One region of the Paenibacillus sp. PvR133 genome, then DNA from elsewhere that is predicted to be linked to it. Evidence: riboswitches for the same ligand, from Rfam matches in the RefSeq annotation. Region 1 holds a riboswitch; the other holds the start of a gene.
What was found. Region 1 has a riboswitch for S-adenosylmethionine ahead of JOE49_RS00390 (methionine ABC transporter ATP-binding protein). Riboswitches for the same ligand answer to the same signal wherever they lie in the genome.

Region 1 (7,475 bases):
TCAAATGTATGACGAAGTAGCAGATGTACTGGATAAGCTCCGTCCGTTCCTGCAACGCGATGGTGGCGACGTTGAGCTGGTTGACGTTGAAGACGGCATCGTTAAGCTGAAGCTGGTAGGCGCTTGCGGCAGTTGCCCAAGTTCCACAATCACGCTGAAAGCAGGGATTGAACGCGCTCTTCTCGAAGAAGTCGACGGCGTCCAAGAAGTGGTACAAGTATTCTAATGCTTGATGCATAATGATCATGAGAGTCTTGACTTCGGTATCGAAGCTCAAGACTCTTTTTTGTATTACAGCGTCTGAAGGATCACTTAAGCTTATATGGTTGGCCGAATGGGATCTAAACCTCCCGATACATCCATAATATTGCCTGTTATAAAATCCGAATGCTCCTCACATAAATAGGCGATCACTCGTGCAATGTCCTCTCCGCTCCCCGGACGTCCACGCGGTGTCTCTTTATCCTGCATGCCGATGACATCGGCGATTGACATTTCCTTATTTGCTCCTCGGATGTCCCCTGGACAGATCATATTGACCGTAATGCCATAAGGAGCTTCCTCCACAGCCAGTGACTTCGTAAAAGACACCAGCCCCACCTTGGCGGCTGCGTAGACGGCACGATGCGGCCAAGCCCTTGCTTCTCCAGCATGACCAAAGCCAAAATGAATAATACGTCCCCAATGCTGGCTACGCATGTGGGGCAATACCAAATGATCCAGCAGCATGGTACCAACCAGATTTCCTTGTATCATGGCATGAATCTCAGCTACACTGTAATCCGCAAACAGACGGCGTTCCCGGATGAACGGTCCGGCATTGTTCACCATAATATCGACTCCACCCAGCCGATCCTGTACTTCACCAATCAGCCTCGTGATATCTTCCTGAACAGAGATATCCCCTTGTAAAGACAGGCAGCGTACTCCCTTAGACTCAATCACCCGCTTAAGCGCTTCGGCTTCTGCTTGGCTATGCACATAATTTAGCGCAATATTACAGCCTTCATCCGCCAGACGCAAAGCGGTCGTTTTACCTAAACCTTTGGCACTGCCGGTTATGAATGCGACTTTATCTCTCAACAATTTTCCTCCTGTTCACAGAGAACGGTCACCCCCAAGTATAAAATATTTAAGCTTCCCCTACAACTCCATCCAAAAAGAAACCCCAGTCCTCTTGTTCAAGAGAATCTGGGGTTTGCGTGCAATGCGTTCTCGTTCCCTGCTTAAAATGCTGGAATAATCGCGCCTTGGTATTTATCTTCGATGAATTTTTTAGTTTCTGGAGATTGCAAAGCTTTGATCAGCTTCTGAATCGCTTCGGAATCTTTATTATCAGGACGTGCTACCAGAACGTTAGCATAAGGAGAATCTTTATCTTCCAGTGCCAGTGCATCCTTCGTTGGATTCAGCTTCGCTTCCAGAGCGTAGTTCGTGTTGATCAACGCAATATCCACTTCAGGCAACTGACGTGGCAGCATAGCCGCCTCAAGCTCCTTGAATTTCAGGTTTTTCTTATTTTCAGTAATATCTTTTACCGTAGCTTCAATGTTGCTTGCGTCTTTCAGCTTGATCAGACCTTGTTTCTCCAACAACAGCAATGCGCGGCCTCCGTTTGTCGCATCGTTCGGAATGGCTACAGTTGCGCCATCTGGGATTTCATCAAGCTTTTTATATTTTTGGGAGTAGATACCGAATGGCTCCAAATGAACTGCGCCCACAGAAACCAGATCCATTTTGCGCTCTTTGTTCATCACATCCAAGTAAGGTACATGTTGAAAGAAGTTAGCATCCAGTTGCTTGTCAAACAATTGTACGTTCGGCTGTACATAGTCGTTAAACTGAACGACTTGGAGACGAACCCCTTCTTTTTCCAACTGAGGCTTGATCGCTTCCAAAATTTCCGCATGCGGCACAGGAGAAGCTCCAATTTTCAGCTCCACTTCACGTGGTGATCCGCCTGTATTTTCGGTCGCATTGTTTGTATCCGATGTTGTGCTCTTTGTACCGCAAGCCGCCAGCACCGCAATTAATGTCAAGCTAAGTACAGCCAATACCCATTTCTTCATGTTATTACCCCTCCAATAATTTGTAATATTCAGGATCAGACGTCCTGATCAATAAGGATATCTATATGTTTTCCCTATTTTCGAGTATAATGCCGCACGAGACGATCTCCCGCCATTTGCAGCAATTGTACCAATACGACCATCAGCACGACTGCAACGATCATGACAGCCGTTTCATAACGATAATAGCCGTAGTTGATAGCCAGTGTACCCAGTCCACCGCCCCCGATCATCCCGGACATTGCCGTGTAGGATACGAGTGTAACGACGGTAATAGTTAATGCAGCGAGCAGACCCGGAAGTGCCTCACGTAACAGCACACGCCGGATAATTTGTCCTGTCGAGGCACCCATCGCTTGTGCGGCTTCAATGACACCCTTGTCCACTTCACGCAGAGACGTTTCGACAAGACGTGCGAAGAATGGGGCAGCCCCGATAACCAACGGCGGAATGGTTCCCAGCACCCCAGTCGAGGTACCTACCAGCGATCGTGTAAAAGGAATAAGTGCAACGATCAAAATGATAAATGGTACGGAACGTAAAATGTTAACGATGAATGATAATACAATGTATATCACCTTCATCAGAGTTAACGAGGAGCGACTCGCCAGAAACAATAATATGCCAAGCGGCAAACCAATAATGAGGGTGAACAATGCGGATGCTCCGAGCATCTGAAGGGTTTCCAGAGTAGAATTCCCTAGCTCATCCCAACTCACTTGTGAAAAATCAAGTTCGCTCATTGTCCGATCACCTCCACATCAAGTCCTTGCCCAGACACTTCGCGCAGCGTATGCTCTATATCTTCATGGTTTCCTTCAAAACGAACGATCAGCTGTCCATAGGGTACATTTTTAATCGTAGATATGGTTCCCTGCAAGATCGCAAAATCAACACCAGTGCTTCGAGCCGTACGCGACAGAATCGCATCATATGTTTTACTGCCCAAGAAGGAGATACGTACCACCTGCGCCGACTCACCGCCACCTGCTGCCGCAATCGCTGCTTGCAGCTCCTCGGGATGTTCTGACTCCCGTTGGATAAAGTCCTTGGTTACCTGGTGCTGTGGCTTCAAAAATACTTCCGCCACTGGGCCTTGCTCCACGATGTCGCCCTGATGAATGACGCCAACTCGATCACAAATGCTTTGAATGACATGCATTTCATGTGTAATCAGCACGATGGTTAAATTAAAGCGCTGATTAATATCCAACAACAATTTCAGGATAGACCCCGTCGTTTGCGGATCAAGCGCAGAAGTCGCTTCGTCACACAGCAATACATGAGGATCACTAGCCAGCGCCCGTGCAATTCCTACCCGCTGCTTCTGTCCACCTGAGAGCTGTGACGGATACTTTCCACTGTGTTCTTCCAGACCCACCAGTTCCAGCAGCTCACGAACTTTCATGTCCAGCTTTTCCCTGGGGGTGTTTACCAAACGCAAAGGAAATGCAATATTGTCATACACCGTTGCCGAAGACAACAAATTAAAATGCTGAAAAATCATTCCGATTTTTCGACGTTGCTTCTGTAACTGGGATTGACTCACAGTAGCGAGGTTTACCCCGTCTACCCATACTTCGCCTGAAGTAGGGCGTTCCAATAAATTAATACAGCGGATCAATGTACTTTTCCCCGCCCCGGAGTGACCAATCACTCCGAATATTTCTCCACGCTTTATAGAAAGATTCAACCCAGACAGCGCATTAACGCGTCGGTTGCCTTTGCCATAATGCTTGGTTAACTGCTTAAGCTCTATCAACGTGCTGCGACCCCCTTCACTTCTTCCTTACCCTTTTAACCAATTGTCATCTCTCAGGATTGTATAAAATCGCTATTTATTTATACAAAAAAGAGCCCCTTTCACAGAATGAAAAGGGCCCCACCTTGCGAACCTTTTCTCATCTGCCAAAATCGCTATAACTCTAGCGGTTTTGTAGGAATTAGCACCATCATGTTCCCTCCCAGTGTATTACACCGGGAAAGAACGGGTTGCCGGGCTTCATCGGGCCAGTCCCTCCACCTCTCTGGATAAGAAAAATATGTTAAACTCCAGCTTTAGCTGTCCGTTAAGTTTATATAAAAAAAACATAATTCAAGCATTTTTCTGAAACTAGGTTTCAGTATAGATAGTTTACATTGCTTTGTCAAAGGATATTTTCTATCATATTTTTGGGCGTACTGCCCGGTTCTCCCATTGTTTCGCAGTATAAGTAAAGGCGTTTGACAGCGACCGACATACCATTTCCAAGCCCTGCTGCAAATCTTCCAAATGGTGATCGAGGTCCTCCAGTTGGATTTTTCCATACAAAGCTCGGTGTCGTTGCCAGAGATCATCCTGCATTTCCGTATTCATATAGTGTATCTCCGTATTCCGACGCTTACGCAGCCGATTGATGGCATCGTTGTAAGTGTCCTTGATATCATTTAAATTATCGGTCAATACAGGATGCATTTTGAGATACTTGAGCTGCCGCAACACGGTAAAATACGAATAATGCGCCTTATACTGCCCTGTTTTTAAATCATACAGATCATTTAGCCAGTTACCCAGCTTATCCAAAATAGAGAAAACCCGAACAAACCCATCTTTATAAAAGAAAACATATAATGCATAATCGGATTTTTCATCCTCACTCATATCTTCAGCATATCCGGCTTTCACTTTCATACGGAAAAAGGCGGAAGCATGATGGCTCTGCTCCAGTTCATCCAGAGATGACATTAGACCGCGTGTTAAAATATCCGCCTTCCGAAAATCGTGGGTCGGATCTCCACCAGCCTGAATTTGCCGCTCCAGCAGGTTCAACATAGCTGACATGCTATTCATGGCATCTAGCAGGATGCCTTTGTTCACACGTGGTGGCTCACCCAGTAGCTTGCGTATCATGCTTACGCCTCCTTATAAATGTAAAATCCGGCTGTAGGTTTAATTAGGGCGTCAAGCGAAATAACTCGTCCATCGTTGATCTACAAGCTTAACAATATCCTCACGCGGTAACACCTCATCTGGATACCCCGGCTTCATACGCGCATCCACTACAATCGGCAGCTTATAGTTCAGATGATGCAAACGCACTTCGCTGTCTGCGTACATATCTGTAGCCGGGTTAAAGCGTGTGAATACCGTCCACAGGAACGAGGCTTGAGAGCGAACGACTTCTTTGGCATCGTCTACAATGAAGACGAGCGGCCACTCTTGCTCACCCGCTGCTAATCGCTCCAAAACACGTGCCGCCAGCTCAGGCTCCTGCTCAAAGGACGCACCCGATACGACAAGGCAACCTCCGCAATAGGGCTCAATTTCACGAATTCCCGGCAGATCGCCTCCCTCATAAGCACGAGGCAATTCACGTACAGGCTCACCTATCCCCATCAGGATGGCCTTACTGCCATGATTCAGCTTGCGGCCTGTGTAATCGAGTGTATCGTGTGAAGTGTGATTGAAAATAAATAAATCCCTTGCTGGATTAAATCGCTCCAGAATGGTTTCCAGCAGTAGGTTAAAGTCAGATAAATCAATTACTCGATCCGTCAGCATCAGGAACTTTGTCAACGATAATTGACCTTGACCCAAAATGGTAAAACCGGATACAAGCGCTTCACGGGAGTAGCTTTCACGTACGACTGCCGCTGCCAGCGCATGTACGCCCGTTTCCGCATACGCCCACAGGGACTTGACGGAAGGCATCACAAGCGGATAGGCAGGCGACAGCAGACGTTGCAAAAACTCACCGAGATAGTAGTCTTCTTGCCGAGGCTTACCTACAATGGTTGCCGGATAAATGGCATCCTTGCGGTGATGCATATGTTTGACATGAAATACAGGGAAATCATGCTGTAATGAGTAATAGCCAAAATGATCACCAAACGGGCCTTCCGGACGGCGTTCATGAGGCGGTACATAACCGCTGATTGCAAATTCTGCTTCTGCTGGAATCCGGTGACCCCCGAGCGGGTCTTCTGTCATGGGCAGCTTGCCTCCCATAATAAGCGAAGCCAGCAACAGCTCAGGCAAGTTTTCCGGTGCTGGCGCAATGGCAGACGCAATCAGGGCAGGCGGGCCACCGATGATAATCGTCGTAGGCAATGGCTCATTACGCAGTTCCGCTTCATGATAATGAAAACCGCCGCCTTTATGAATTTGCCAGTGAATGCCCGTCGTCTGATCATCATAAATCTGAATGCGGTACATCCCCAAATTATGATCCTTGGGCTGACCTGGCTTCTCAGTATACACGAGTGGAAGCGTAATAAACGGCCCTCCATCCTCATGCCAACTGGTCACTTTAGGCAGTGGTGCCAGCGGAGCCTCTGTACGGCGAACTCCCAATACAGGGGCCTCGCTATGAGATACTGTTTTTAGCCCTACTTTTAGCATGTCCTTAATCAGGCCACGTTCATTCCACAATGCTTTGGGTGTAGGTGGAAACAATGTTTTGGTCGCTCCTACAATCGCATCCATCAGCTGCTCTGGTCGCGGGCCAAAAGCCATGTCCACACGGCGATTCGTGCCAAACAGATTACTGGCTACAGGAAACGGGGTTCCTTTTACATTCGTGAACAGAAGTGCCGGCCCTTCTTCCTCAATGACTCTTCGATGAATCTCAGCCAGCTCCAGGTAAGGATCGACAGGTGCCTCTATAATTTTAAGATGATTTTCTTTACGCAGCGCTTCAATAAATTGGCGCAAATTCTGGTAGATCAACTGGACGACTCCTCCTAAGCAAATCAAGCCCTCGAGAAACTCGCGGGCCTGGTTTGTTTCTTATATGCTATTATACGTGTTTAAACGCCTCTTGGGCAAAAATCCGCTTGACTATGATCTATGAAACGCTTAGGTACGTTGTGCTTGGGTCGGAACAAGCTTGCGGTCCGGTGACAATTGCCATACACGATAGCTCAGATAAGCCAAGATGGAGAACAACGATGCAATCACCAGCATATGTCCCAGCACGATAAACATGTAGATTTCAGGTTTGTTGACGTACAACAAGATAATTCCAATCACCACTTGAAGCAAGATTAACAAGACCGATACGACACCCAATATACGGATATCCCGGTGGTTCGGGTGATAACGGTATGAGTAGTGACCCACAGCCAAGATAATGACGAACAGCAGACCAGCTGAAATCTGATGAAGCAGCAGTGGAGATATGAAGCCCCCAATATTTACAACCTTCTGGATGACCGAGTGACTAAGCAACGCCCCTGAATAGACAGCAATATAGGTATAGATCGTCGATAACCATATAAAGTTACGAAACCCCCGACTGACAGGCCCAGGAATCAGACGCGGGGTGTGGCGTGAATCTGCATGCTCCTGCCAGGCCCCCAACGTCATCATAGTCGCACTGGCAAAGGCGATAAGCGCAAAGCCAAAATGTAGTCCCATGACTGCAG
Region 2 (7,475 bases), 2.9 Mb from region 1:
TCTCCCCAGCGATTCGGTACGTGCTACTGCAAGTCCTGCCAGCACATCGCTGTGTCCGCCCAGAAACTTGGTCGCACTGTGCAATACAATATCGACTCCCTGCTCAATCGGACGTTGATAATAAGGTGTCATAAAAGTATTATCCAATAGCGTCAAAAGTCCGTTATCCTGTGCCCAAGAGGTTATTCCTGCTACATCGGTAATTTTGAGAGTCGGATTGGACGGGGTTTCCATATATACAGCCCTTGTATTCTCCTGCAACGCCTCTTTCACAAGGTTGAGGTCCGTCATGTCAACGAAGGTCGTTTCGATATTCATCCGTTTCAAAATGGAGGTCAGCAGTCGATATGTTCCTCCATATACGTCCTCGGAAACAATGACATGATCTCCAGCAGACAAGAGCATAAATGTAGTAGAGATGGCCGCCATACCTGATGCAAAGGCAAAACCGCTGGCTCCGCCTTCTAATAAGGCGATATAATCCTCCAAAGCTTGTCGTGTCGGATTACCTGAACGGCTATAGTCATGCTGGGGAGGATTAAAAATATCATGATGGTGAAAGGTAGAAGCTTGATAGATCGGGACGCTCGAAGCCCCCGTAACACTGTCAATTTCAGAGCCGAAATGCAGCAGCTTGGTAGCGAACTTCCGCTCTTTGTCCAGATCCTGGCCGATCCTTCTCGCATCCTCTATCATTGCTGCTCCCCTCCTTCTACTTCTTGACGTGCCGCTTCCAGCGCCGAACGCAAATCTTCAATTAGGTCGTCTGTATGCTCAATGCCGACGGAGAAACGCAACAGCCTGTCATCTACCCCGACTGCATCCCGAATTTCTGCTGGTATGTCCGCATGTGTCTGCACAGCGGGATAGGTCATTAATGATTCCACACCGCCGAGACTTTCCGCAAACGCAATGAGCTTAATGTGACGAAGCAAAGGCTCCACATAACGAGCATCCTTTACTTTAAAGGAGAAGATACCCGTATTTCCGCTGGATTGTTTATTTTGAATCTCACGACCTGGGTGGCCTTCGAGAGCTGGATAAAATACTTCCGCCACCGCCGGATGCGTCAGTAAATAGTTAGATAGCACTGTTGCATTATGCTGATGTCGGTCCATACGCAGCGCTAACGTCTTCATCCCCTTCATCAACTGATAGCAGTCGCTCGGGGAAAGCACGGCCCCTATGGAATTGTGCAGGAAGGAAATTTCAGCCGATAGCTCTTTGCCTTTGGTTACGATCAGCCCTGCCAGCACATCATTGTGTCCGCCCAAATATTTGGTTGCGCTATGTACCACAATATCAGCGCCCAGCTCCAATGGCCGCTGGAAATATGGGGTTAGCAGCGTATTATCTACAATGGTAAGCAACTGATGTTGTGATGCCCACTCGGCAACCGCTCGAATATCAGTGATCATCATTAACGGATTTGTAGGTGTTTCTATGAATACAGCTTTGGTATTCGGTCGACATGACTGTTCGAGTGCTTCAACATCGTTCGTATCCACATAACTTGCTGTTACACCAAATTTAGATAAAATACGCTCCAGCAAGCGATATGTCCCGCCATACAGATCCAGCGATACAATGAGGTGATCTCCCTGTCCAAACAATGCAAATACCGTTTGCAGCGCCGCCATACCTGAGCTACATGCAAAACCTGCATCACCCGATTCAAGTGCAGCAGAAGCCTCTTCCAGTACCTTTCGCGTAGGATTGATCGTCCGAATGTAATCAAATCCTGTGCTTTGACCTAGACGGGGATGGCGGAACGCCGTAGATTGGTAAATCGGGTAATTAACAGCCCCGGTTACTGGCTCCTCTACTGAACCGATTTGTGCCAATCTGCTTTCGATTTTCCACTGTTTCTCACTCATATGAATCCTCCTGTTAACTTCCATAGTGGGTGCTATAACAAATCCTGCAAAAATGGATGTCAAAGACTATACTGCTGCGCTACTGCAAGGTGGTACTGTACAAGGGTAAACTACAAGCCCCTTTTTAAATCTGGGGCCCGATATCGTAAGGTGTTTCTTGGTATACATAATAGTTCAGCCAATTCGAGAATAATAAATTGGCGTGTGCCCGCCAGATTGAGGGTGGTGTGCGCTTGGGATCATCATTAGGAAAATAATTTTTGGGGACTTCAATATCCATTCCTTTGGCCACATCGCGGTCGTATTCCCATTTCAGGGAAAGCGGGTCATATTCAGAGTGCCCAGTTACAAAAATTTGTTTACCGTCAAGCGTGGCTACGAGGTACACTCCAGCTTCCTCGGATTCGGATAAAACTTCTAATTCGGCAATATGATCAATATCTTCCCGCCGAACCTCCGTATGTCGGGAGTGAGGAGCATAAAACAATTCATCAAAGCCGCGTAGCAATTTTACTTTAGGTTTAATCACGGTGTGTGGAAATACGCCAAAGCATTTGTAGTCGAGCCCGTATTTAGGGACATCGAAATGATGGTATAAGCCTGCCTGTGAGGCCCAACAGATATGCATGGTCGAAGTTACATTCGTTTTCGTCCATTCAAAGATTTGCTGGATCTCCTCCCAGTAGTTCACATCCTCAAACTCAAGCTGTTCAACCGGGGCTCCTGTAATAACCATGCCGTCAAAACGACTGTTCTTGATCTCGTCAAACGTTTTATAGAACATGTTCAAATATTCTTGCGATGTATTTTTGGATACATGAGATTTCATGTGCACCAGCGTGACGTCCACTTGCAGCGGCGTATTGCCTACCAAGCGCAACAGTTGGGTTTCCGTCGTCTCCTTTGTAGGCATTAAATTCAAAATGGCGATACGCAATGGACGAATATCCTGATGATAAGCCAAGCTTTCATCCATTACGAAAATATTTTCGCCCTCCAGCACTTCCTTGGCAGGTAGCGTGTCTGGGATTTTAATCGGCATGTAAACTCACTCCTTGTTCGGTAAGTTTTGCGAAAATCGTCTTGTTGAGATGCCGGGCATATAATAAAAAGACCTTTCTCAGGTTAGAGAAAGGTCATATTTGTATCCATATGCGCCTCTCTCATCTGTCAGGGCAACGCTCTTTGTACAAAGCGCGCGTCCTGCAAGAATTAGCACCGTGCGATTAAAATCGCCGGTTGCCGGGTATCATCGGGCTAGTCCCTCCACCTGCTCTTGATAAGATTTCGCTATATTCATTTTAGGTTCACAAAGTTCTTGTTGTTCACTTTAATGCATCGGCTGGGCTTCGTCAAGATGGGACTTTTAAATTTGTACCCTGCATTCACATTTTGTCTACCTTTTCCATAGGTTAAATCATATCCCTCCTATCGTTGAAGCTCTTGCCACTACTGTTGATTTAGCCCATGATTTTGCGCTTGAAAGGCCGTAGGCCGAGCGTTATACTATACAAGTGCTATTAGGCAAAAATATGGAGCAGTAGTGCAGATTTGAGTGTTTCCTGCGATACTGTGGCAATCTAAAAAAGAACATTTGAGAGGTGAATCCGGAATGGAAGGCGACCCGAGTCCGAATAGGCGGCGATCCCTGAACAACAGCATAGGAATGACTTCAGCTTGCCGAAAGACGGGACGCCAGGCTCTGCATGCTCCAAAAGCCTCCGGCTTTTGATGGGAGTGCACGCTTACCCGCACCGGCTAACTGGCTAACTGAGTCCATTCCTTATGCTTAAGGTAAACGTATTTCCGTTACGACGGAGCATAAGGAGTGACATATATGAAAATCCGTTTGGTCAACAACGGGGTTTTTACCCCTGTCGAAGAAATTGAAATGGCGCTTACTGCACCGGCAGAAGGTTTTTATTGGATTGATGCCGATGTCGATGATTTGACAGTGCTCCAGCCTTTATTTTCCATGCATGATCTTGCAGTAGAAGACTGTTTGAGTGAAGAAGAACAGCGTCCGAAGATTGAAATTTATGAAAGCCATTATTTTATCGTTGTAAATAGCATTCGTTTTGATGATGAAGAAATATTTTTGCGAGCTTTGAACATTTTTCTCGGCCGCCATTTTATCATTACGGTGACCAAGCAGAAAATAAATGAGCTTCGTACCCTCAAGCCTATGCTGTGGGAGCAAGAAGTCAGCCAGCCTGACCGTTTTATGTATCTGTTGGTCGACTTGATTGTTGACAACTATTTTCTGGTTGGTGACCGGATTGAGGTCCGCATTGAGAAGCTGGAAGAAGATATTCTAATGCATACGAAAAAGTCGCATTTGAACGAAATCATCGGCTTACGAAGTGAGATTCTGTGGCTGAAAAAAGTGCTGGGTCCACAAAAAGAAGTCATCAATACCCTGAACAAACGGGATTTGCGGCTCATCGACGATCAATTGCAAAAATATTTCAGCGACATTTATGAAAATGCTGTGAAAATTTCGGAGACTTTTGAAACTTACCGCGACTTGATGGGTAACCTTCGAGAAGCTTATCAATCCAGTATCGCCAACCGTGCCAATGAAATTATGCGTGTGTTTACGGCAATTACGACCGTATTTATGCCATTGACAGTCATTACCGGAATATATGGGATGAACTTCGATAATATGCCTGAGCTTCATACACGTTATGGCTATTTTGTCGTCATTGGTATTATGGTGGCATTAGGTGTCAGTATGTTCTGTATTTTCCGCAAGAAAGACTGGGTTTAAAAAGAACAGGGGGAAAAGTACCGAGTTGGATACTTTTTTCGATTTTCAGCTTGGTCATAAAAAGCAGCAGCCGTGTCCTGTGTGGAACTCGCTGCTGCTTTTTAGTATGTTGAACCCTGAATGCACTTTAATACTTTAGCTTTATTCAATCAGTTCTATATTATCCAACATGTCGGTCGGGTACCTGCTGATGACGAAACCGTATACGGATCAGACGCAGACGCTCGTAAATTTGATCCAGTCCTGTTTCGGTTGCCTTTTCTTCCCCATACACTTTCAGCATGACGGGCTTGAGCAGCGCATCCCCCAACTCTTCATAAGCAGACCAGATGGCTGCCTGCTCTTCCTCAGATACATTCACCAATTCCTTGCGGATCAGCTTCTCCATATCAATGCCATCCCTGTCCAAATGCTCCACAGCTTCAATCATCTCTCTACGATGCAAACCTGTCTTCATTCCGATATGCTCCAGTGAAAGACCGTCCGAAATGCCTTCGATAATCGTTCTAGTTAGGCTGAATTTGTTCAGCTCCTGCCTGTACTGGTTCTCTTTTTGCTTGTATAGCCATGACAAAAAAACTTCTTCTTCCAGCGTCTCTGTTACCCAGTTCAACGGAAATGGTGTGGTCCGGTCATTTTGTGTCGTAATAGCCAATAGCTCCGTCCCATATTGCGACACTTTACCCTGACCCATACCAGGCAGCTCCAACAGTTCTTCTTCGGTATGGGGAAGATAGACGCTAATGAGTCGAAGCAGCCGATTCGTAGCGATAAAATAAGGTGCTTTTCGTTCCGTTGCTGCCTTTTGCCGTCTCCACATCGTCAACTGCTCATACACTTCATCACGTGGAAACAAATCACTGTAGCAATACAGCTTTTGCAGCGTTTGTCCTCGTCCTGATGATCCTTCTTGCTCATGAAATACGCCATGGATTAAGGGCCTATAGCCCTCAGCCATTTTGAGCGCCAGCTCATGACGGTATACATGTAGTAATTCCTGCCACAAGCTGCCCTCATACCAAAGGTCGTCTATACTTTCATCCGGGACATGCTGTGTGCTCCAGCCTGCACTCCATCCCCCTTCATGCTGCCCAATCCATACCTGAGCAAAGTCCTCATAGCCCTGTTCATTTCGTTTGGACAAGCGATTTAAAAATACAATATCCATGATTTCTTCCTCCCTCATATCGTTGAAAGACAGTCCCGCACAACACAAAAACGCAAAAAAAAGCACCCATCCTGCGTATTCGCAAGAAAGGTGCTTCCCTTTTTGAGCCGTACTATACTGTTGCCTATATAATAACCGTACCTTGGAGTGCCGTCAACCATAAATTCTAATGATTCAGCTTTTCCTTTGCCAATGCCAGAGCACCGCACAATCCAGCATTGTCACCCAATCCCGGAGATACGATATATTGCTCAATATCTGTTGCCAGACTCGAATGCTGTACGTATCCGTTCAAAAGTTCTTGAAGCTTGGTACGAATGAGCGGGAACAGTTGGTCCTGCTTCATCACTCCCCCGCCCATAATAATTTTTTGCGGTGACAGGATTAATACATAGCTCATTAAAGCCTGTGCCAGATAGTACGCTTCCATTTCCCAGGCCGAGTGATCGACAGAAAGCTCATGTCCTTTAACCTTCCATCTTTTTTCGAGCGCAGGACCTGCTGCCAGTCCCTCCAAACAATCTCCGTGATAAGGACATGTCCCCTCGTAAGTATCTTCTGGGTGACGACGTACCAGAATATGCCCCATTTCCGGGTGGGATAATCCATGTATCAGCTTTCCACCAACCAAAGCACCCGCCCCGATGCCTGTACCTATCGTAATATACAGACAGTTGTCCAATCCTTTGGCGGCACCCCAAATAGACTCACCAAGTGCTGCTCCATTCACATCCGTGTCAAACCCCATAGGCACATCAAAATGCTCTTTCAGTTTGCCAATCAGATTGTAATTTCCCCAATGTGGCTTTGGCGTTGTTGTAATATAGCCATATGTATCACTACCTTCGATAGGATCAATCGGCCCGAACGAGCCTACGCCCAATGCTTCAATGCCCTTGCCTTCAAAAAATGCGATGACATTCTCCATTGTTTCTGCTGGGGTGGTTGTTGGAAAGCTCGCCCGTTCCAGTACCTCTCCACGTTCGTTGCCAATTCCACATACAAATTTGGTACCGCCTGCCTCAATTGCTCCCAATACTGTCATAGTTGCTGTTGTCCCCTTTCGATAATCCGGTTCTCTCTCCACTATATTCACCTGAAATGTACCTGAGGTCAATCCCCTTATCGCAATTGTATATAATCCTTCACATGACTATATAACTCCGTCGACATATGGGTATATAAATAAGGACACTAACGCACCAAGCGTCAGCATCCCTATATTACTTACTTTACTTAAATTGTCCGTATCAAGCCTAACAGCTTTATTAAGATCCGGTTGCGACACCCATCAATGTACACAAGCTTTTCATTTCAAGCTGCTCAAACTTGTCTACAATTTGCACGTGATCCAGCGTCAGCAGACAGCTATCCAAAGCACATGCTACAGGTACACCACAGTGAATTTCAGCAAGTTTGCGTGAAAGATGCAGCATATCCAAATCACTCTCAATTTTTTTACGGACCGAGGGTGTTAATTGATCCAGATTCTCCAGAATGCCCTCAATAGAGTCGTATTCCTGCACCAGCTTGAGTGCCGTTTTCTCACCTATACCTCGTACTCCTGGATAATTATCGCTTGCATCCCCCATCAGGCCTTTAAGGTCCACCACTTGGCGTGGCTTAAGCCCTTTTTCAGTCAGCAGGGTCTCCGGAG

Region 2: linked by a shared signal. The riboswitch ahead of metA (homoserine O-acetyltransferase MetA) and the one ahead of JOE49_RS00390 (methionine ABC transporter ATP-binding protein) in region 1 are both predicted to bind S-adenosylmethionine.

What each region holds. Positions count from the first base shown of each region.
Region 1 covers NZ_JAFIBS010000001.1:80,166-87,640, forward strand. Annotated here, with positions in the region: gene JOE49_RS00370 (NifU family protein) at 1-226, shown strand, start outside; gene JOE49_RS00375 (SDR family oxidoreductase) at 319-1,083, opposite strand; gene JOE49_RS00380 (MetQ/NlpA family ABC transporter substrate-binding protein) at 1,227-2,069, opposite strand; gene JOE49_RS00385 (methionine ABC transporter permease) at 2,144-2,812, opposite strand; gene JOE49_RS00390 (methionine ABC transporter ATP-binding protein) at 2,809-3,831, opposite strand; SAM riboswitch class I at 3,968-4,107, opposite strand; gene JOE49_RS00395 (Cthe_2314 family HEPN domain-containing protein) at 4,234-4,959, opposite strand; gene JOE49_RS00400 (UbiD family decarboxylase) at 5,011-6,777, opposite strand; gene JOE49_RS00405 (COX15/CtaA family protein) at 6,907-7,475, opposite strand, start outside.
Region 2 covers NZ_JAFIBS010000001.1:2,979,201-2,986,675, reverse strand. Annotated here, with positions in the region: gene JOE49_RS13125 (aminotransferase class I/II-fold pyridoxal phosphate-dependent enzyme) at 1-696, opposite strand, end outside; gene JOE49_RS13120 (PLP-dependent transferase) at 693-1,877, opposite strand; gene metA (homoserine O-acetyltransferase MetA) at 2,002-2,919, opposite strand; SAM riboswitch class I at 3,038-3,163, opposite strand; gene corA (magnesium/cobalt transporter CorA) at 3,715-4,650, shown strand; gene JOE49_RS13105 (HRDC domain-containing protein) at 4,811-5,818, opposite strand; gene JOE49_RS13100 (ROK family protein) at 5,985-6,863, opposite strand; gene JOE49_RS13095 (5'-3' exonuclease) at 7,087-7,475, opposite strand, start outside.